Nitratifractor salsuginis DSM 16511: one gene and its partner. Each later gene encodes a partner of the first gene's protein in a complex. Links are inferred from orthologs where the notes say so. Each region holds a gene or a part of one and is shown on either strand. Other genes may lie near its edges. The genes, in order: prmC and prfA.

Evidence for each region.
Region 2: the proteins of prmC (region 1) and prfA are in contact, whole or in part, in a crystal structure (PDB 2B3T), measured with the Escherichia coli proteins. The link is inferred for Nitratifractor salsuginis DSM 16511 from one-to-one orthologs.

The regions. Positions count from the first base shown.
Region 1 is NC_014935.1:412,134-415,453, reverse strand. What follows is about bases 9-3,007. They hold prmC (peptide chain release factor N(5)-glutamine methyltransferase), read right to left. Parts: upstream 1,915-3,007; coding sequence 1,102-1,914; downstream 9-1,101. Other genes in these bases: NITSA_RS02050 (M48 family metallopeptidase), read right to left, coding at 1,901-3,007; NITSA_RS02060 (DUF4149 domain-containing protein), read right to left, coding at 508-987; NITSA_RS02065 (DNA-deoxyinosine glycosylase), read right to left, coding at 9-475. In the rest of the region: more of NITSA_RS02065, read right to left, coding at 1-8; more of NITSA_RS02050, read right to left, coding at 3,008-3,193; ribosomal protection-like ABC-F family protein, read left to right, coding at 3,302-3,320. UniProt on the Escherichia coli protein: Methylates the class 1 translation termination release factors RF1/PrfA and RF2/PrfB on the glutamine residue of the universally conserved GGQ motif, i.e. on 'Gln-235' in RF1 and on 'Gln-252' in RF2.
Region 2 is NC_014935.1:2,064,801-2,067,954, forward strand. Bases 41-2,873 are described here. They hold prfA (peptide chain release factor 1), read left to right. Parts: upstream 41-839; coding sequence 840-1,907; downstream 1,908-2,873. Other genes in these bases: glmM (phosphoglucosamine mutase), read right to left, coding at 41-307; rpsT (30S ribosomal protein S20), read left to right, coding at 488-757; NITSA_RS10550 (TolC family protein), read right to left, coding at 2,015-2,873. Outside these bases: more of glmM, read right to left, coding at 1-40; more of NITSA_RS10550, read right to left, coding at 2,874-3,154. UniProt on the Escherichia coli protein: Peptide chain release factor 1 directs the termination of translation in response to the peptide chain termination codons UAG and UAA.

The DNA of each region.
Region 1 (3,320 bases):
TGATCTTCTCCCGATACTCTTTGACCTTCTGTTTATAGCTCATCCCCGCATAGGCGGGAGAAGGAGAGGGGAGATAATCCCGCTCGATCTTCAGGTCGCCGTAATGCTTCTCAAAAAGGTCTTGGGCTTTGCGCCCGGTAAAGAGGATCTTGCGGATGGAGGGATACTTTTGCAGAAGCGCAAGGATGTCGTTGACTTCGATCTCTCTGAGGGAGCTGTCGAGGGAGTTGCTTCGGCTGCAGCCTTGCACCATATCCCAGAGCCCCAGTTTGGAAGACTTGAGCAGCCAGATCTTCTGATCCCGGTTATTGACCGGATAGCCGGTAATCTCCGAGAGAATGGGCCAGAACTGATTGCGGGGATGGGCGTAATAGAAGGCTTTGTCAAAAGAGTCGATACTGGGAAAAGTCCCCAGGATCAAAATCTCCGTATCGTCAAAAACGATCGGCTCGAACGGATGGCTCAACTTACTCATACTGATATTCTACCCTCTACACTCTACCTGCTTTATTTACACGCCTTGCGCATATTCTGGATCATCAGCACCAGGATCCCCAGAGCGAAAATTTTGAAATCGAGCTCGCTTCCTTTGTGGGTATTGATGAAGGCTTGGCTCTGGGTCATCTGCTCCCCCGCCATCTGCATCGTGACGATATCGGGGAGGTAATACCAATTGAACATCGCCCCGGTGAAGATCACGACAAAGGCGGCGGCCTGGGTCAGCTTGTCCCGCTCACCCATTTTGTATTTGTATCCCTCGTAGAGAAAGACGAAGATGATCGTGGCCGTCACCGCGTAGCTGAGCAGGACAAAGTTCCGGGTCATAATCAAGCCCTCCTGGAAGTGGCTCAATACTTCGCTCCCCAGCCACTGGGCACTATGGAAGATCACCGGAGCGACCACCGCCCCCGCATAAATGACGGCCCCCAGCATAGCCCCCAGCCAGATCAGATAAGCCATCGTGGCGATTCGAAAATACTTTTTCATTTTTGTTTCCTTTTTATTTTAGTCGCAAATCTCAAGCACGGGGCTTCGCCCCTCAAGTCGCAAGTTTATACCTTAATCCAAAATCCATAATTCTCCATCTTCAATCTTCCATCCTCAATCATTTATCAAGAATCCCCGGTCCAAGCCCGCCAAATCTTTGTAAAATCGATAATGTTCGATCCCCTGCTCTTTGAAAAAACCCTCCATCGCCGCCCGCTGGTCATAGCCCATTTCGCAGGCGATGGGGATACCGCGCTCTTGCCCCAAAAGCACGATCTGCCTAAGCAGATCGGTCCCATCACCGGGAGCATAAAGGGCGGTCTCCGGCTCGTAGTCGGCGACATTGGGCTCCAGTTCGGTCCCCGCGGGGATATAGGGGGGATTGGAGACGATCATCTCCACCGCTTCCACTCCATCCAGCAGGGAACTTTGCCGCAGTTCGATCCGATCTTTCACACCGAAACGCTCCGCGTTGACCCCGGCGATTGAAAGCGCCTCGGGCGAAATGTCGGTAGCGACGATCTTTAGCTCCGGGAAAATCCGCGCCAGGGTCACGCTGAGCGCTCCGCTTCCCACCCCGATCTCGGCGATACGTTTCAAACCCTTTTCCCGGATCAGATGCGCCACCTCCTCGACCAAAAGCTCCGTCTCGGGACGGGGGATCAGCGCTCCGGAGGCGATATAGAAAGTCTCGGAGTAGAAACTCACTTCGTTGGTGATGTATTCGATGGGCTCATGGGCTTTGCGCCGCTCGATCAGAGCAAAAAACTCCTCTTCCCGGGGCAAAGTCTCCCCCTCCCTCAATAGCAGGGAAGTCCGCTCACACCCCAGGTGATGTGCCAGCAGGATCTCCGCCTCCAGGCGCGGTCGCTCCGCAATCTCTCTGAGACTCGCAGCGGCGTCCCGAAGTGCCTCAGCGATCGTCATCCCGGGTCTCTTCGTCATTTTGGAGGAATTCGAAGATCCCTTCCCGGGGCAGCTCGGCATCCATATCCACCTTTTCGGGATCATAGCCCAGCGCCTCCAGCCGCTCCAGGATCGGCGGGTGGGTATGGTAGAAACGGGAGTAGACAGGGTCCGATTTGGGGAAAGATTTGTTTTCACTCACCAGCTTCAGCAGGGCCGAGATCAGATGCTGTTTGCCTCCCACTTCCGAACCGTAACGGTCCGCCTCGTATTCGTTGTGGCGGCTGAGCATACTCATCAGCGGGGTATAGACGAAGCTCAGCACCGGCAGCAGCAAAAAGATCGTCGCCAGCGTCACCCCGGCGGTGGGGACTACCCCCATCTCGATATAGAGCTCTTCGGGAAGATGGCCGAAGAGGTAGAAGGCCACAAAGAGAAAGCCCCCCATCATCGCCACATTCTTCCAGATATCGCCGTGGCGGTAATGTCCCAGTTCGTGCCCCAGGACCGCCAGCAGCTCTTTGTCGCTCAGTTTGTCGAGCAGGGTATCGAAGAGTACCACCCGTTTGGATTTGCCCAGCCCTCCGAAGTAGGCGTTGAGCCGGCTGTCGCGTTTGCTGGCGTCCATCACGAAGATCCCGTCGCTCTTGAGCCCCGCATCCTTCATCATCCCTTTGATCTTACTTTTGAGCTCCCCATCGGGCAGCGGGGTAAATTTGTTGAAAATCGGGGCGATAATGGTCGGGTAGATCACATTGGCCAGCAGAGCGACGGTGAAGAGGAGTGCGAAGCCCCAGAGCCACCAATGCCCGACGTGGGTGACGATCCAGGCCAGAGCCGCGAAGAGCGTTCCACCCAGCACCAGAAAGAGAAGTACCGACTTGAGGGTATCGATGAGATACATTTTGGGCGTCATCTTGTTGAAGTGGAAGGATTGATCGATCTTGAAACGGCTGTAGATTTCAAACGGGAGCATCACCAGCCAATTGATCGTGAAAAAGCCGAAAAGAAAGAACACGGCATTGGCAACGCTCTCGTCGATCCCCACGACCCCCTGGAGCCAACGGAAACCCGCCATTACCCACCAGAGGAAGAGGAGATACTCCGCGAAACTCTCCAGGATAGCCAAGCGTTCTTTGGCGATGGCGTAGTTGCCCGCGACGAGATAGCGCCCCTGGGACATCAGCACCGGCTTACGGTTTTTTTCGACATTGATATAGCCGATCTGCATCACCGAAAGGTAGATCTTGGCGAAGGTATAAAGAGTATAGATAAAAATGATCCAGAAAAGCACAGACACGCGAAACCTTTTCAGAGTAAATTTGTCAGCATTTGCCGCCATTATACCAGCAAAAGCTAACCGCGATATAATCGGCTCAGCAAAATCCGCGACGAAATGGATAGAGATATGGCCTACATCGACCTCT
Region 2 (3,154 bases), 1.7 Mb from region 1 along the record:
TGTGGCTGGCGCTGATCATAATTCCGGCATCACAGCGCATATTTTCGGTCAGGAAAGCCACCGCCGGTGTCGGCATCGGCCCGATCTGGATCACATCGTACCCCACGGCGGTCAAGCCGGAGACGATAGCGTTTTCGATCATATAGCCGCTGCGGCGCGTATCTTTGCCCACCAGAATCTTGTTGGTCCGTGAATGGGGGCGGAAATAGGCTCCTGTCGCCATCGCCAAGCGCATCGCCGCCGGTGCCGAGACTTTGACCCCTGCCTTGCCCCGCACCCCATCCGTACCGAACAGTTTTCCCATCATCGTTCCCTTCTTACTTCAAATCGAGCTTTTTTGAGAGATATTCTATCCAAAGGGGAGGATTTTTTCACTTTTTCATTTTCGATTTAGCTTTTTTTGGGTAATATTCGCCCACTCAATAGACCCTGCATCCAGGCAGACTATTTCCGAAGCAGAATATTTTCAAATAAAAGGACTGAGTTTATGGCACATCACAAGTCAGCGAAAAAACGCATCAAGCAGACCGTCAAGAAGACTGAGCGCAACCGCTATTACCGCACCCGGATGAAGAACATCATCCGCGCCGTCCGCGAAGCGGCAGAGGCCGGAGACAAAGAGAAGGCGCTGGAGGCGTTCAAAATCGCCAACAAGCAGCTCCACCATTACGTGAGCAAAGGCTTCCTCAAAAAGCAGACCGCTTCCCGCAAGGTCAGCCGCCTGCACAAGCTGGTCAACAACATCGAAGCCGCCTAACCTCCCCTCCCCCATCCAATCTGTATACCCTCCCGGTTTTGTGCCGGGATTTTTTCCTATTTCTATTTTTCAGGACTGAATAATGTTCAAAGAGAAACTTCAGCCGTTTATCGACCGCTACGAAGAGATCAACCGCCTTCTGAGTTCTCCCGAGATCGCCGCCGATGTCAAAAAGATGACCGAGCTCAGCAAAGAGCAATCCTCCATCGCCCCGCTGGTGGAAAAGGCACAAAAATATCTGGAGATCAGCGAAGCGATCGAAGAGAACAAGGCGATGCTCTCCGATCCCGAATTCGGAGAACTGGCCAAAGAGGAGCTCTCCGAGCTGGAACCTCAACTGCCCAGGCTCGAAGAGGAGATCAAAGTCCTGATGATCCCCAAAGACCCCAACGACGATAAAAACATTTACCTGGAGCTGAGAGCCGGGGCCGGCGGGGACGAGAGCGCCCTCTTCGTCGAGGATATGTTCAAAATGTATCTGCGTTTCGCCGAGCGCCAGGGGTGGAAAGTTGAGATCGTCAGCTCCTCCGAAGGGACCGCCGGCGGCTACAAAGAGCTCATCGCCCTGGTCAAAGGCGAAGGGGTCTATAGCAAACTCAAATTCGAAGCCGGCACCCACCGGGTCCAGCGGGTCCCCGCCACCGAAACCCAGGGGCGGGTCCACACCTCCGCCATCACCGTCGCCGTGATCCCCGAGGTGGAGGATGTGGAGATCGACATCAAACCCAACGAGATCAAGATGGATGTCTACCGCTCCAGCGGATGCGGCGGCCAGAGCGTCAACACCACCGACTCCGCCGTCCGCCTCACCCACCTCCCCACTGGCATCGTCGTCGCCATCCAGGATGAGAAATCCCAGCACAAAAACCGGGACAAAGCGATGAAGGTCCTCAAAGCGAGGGTCCACGAAGCGATGATGCGCGAACAGATGGAGGAGACCGCCGGGCAGCGCAAACTCCAGGTGGGCTCCGGAGACCGCAGCGAAAAGATCCGCACCTACAACTACCCCCAAAACCGCATCACCGACCACCGCATCGGCCTGACCCTCTACGCCCTGGACGATGTGATGAACAACGGCACCCTGGAACAGGTCATCGACCCCCTCATCGCCCACGCCCAGGCGGAAGCTATCCAGGAGGCCGGTTTATAAACCGGCCTCCTGGAGTGAGGAACGAGGAATTAGGAGAGAGGAACTACGGTTTGCGTTGCTTCGCAACGCTTTTTCTTAACACTTAGCACATAACACAAAATGGCCCATCATCGTCCCGCGATGCCGAGCTTTCTCTCAAAGCCTTTCACCCCGCTCAGCAGCCAGATCTTTGCCCTCTGGACCCGGATCTGACTCCGGATTGCAGCGGCACGGGCACGAGCCCTGGCCAGATCGGCGATGGAGCGGCTCAGCTCATCGGCACTGGCGAGCTGATTGTCAAAACGACCCAGTGTCAGCTTGTAATACTCCTCCTGGGCCTTCACCTGCATCCGGGCGCTCCTGAATTTGGAACGCAAAGCCCTCAGTTCGGTAAAGGCGTTGTCGATCTCCGTAGCGACCCGCCAGCGATAATCCAACAGGGATGAAGCGGCGGAAAGCTTCTTGTATCGGGCTGCCTCCACCGTATGCCGATCGCTGCCGCCGTTGAAGAGATTCCAGGAGACATTGACTCCCAGATAACTCTGGTCGGCATTGGTAAATCCGTCCCCGTTCAGCGCTAAAGTATCCCCGTGCCGCTTGAGCCCCGCCGCCACACCGACGGTAGGATAGTAGCGGCTTTCGGCCAGACGGATCTGGGCGTCATCGACCCTCAGGAGCGTCTGAAGCACCCGGATATCACTGCGATAGCGGTAAGCCAGTTTTTTCACCCTCTTTCTGGAGGAGGGATCGGGCAGAGGGATCGAACCGTGAATGGAGTGCACCGTTGTCCCGCTGAGATAGGAGAGTTGATTAAGCAGCTGTTCTTTTTGGGATTCGGTTTGCGTTATGGCCGCCTCTACGTCATAGACTTTCGCCTTGATATTATAAAGATCCGCCGGAGGAAGCAGGCCGTGCTTATAGAACCCCTCCGCTTTTTTCAGGGCACTAAGCGTCGCACGTTTTGCCTCTCTCTCGGCCGCCAGAGCCGCTTCGGTCGCTTCGATGGCTCCGTAGAGCTGCGTCGCGTTCAGGATCAGGTTGCGGCGCAGATCCTGAACCTTCAGCTTCGCCCGCTGGGCCTCCAGGCGGCTCCGCTCGATCTGTGCACTGATGGCGAAGCCGGTAAAAAGCGGATAACTCAGACGTAACTCCCCGACGAATTGGCGGGTTTTCCCCATAGGCAGCGGTTGGCTAGGAAACATAGGAAAATGCAATATCATCTCGGGGGTATCTTTGAGCCACGCCCCCTGCACCGAGAGATCGATACT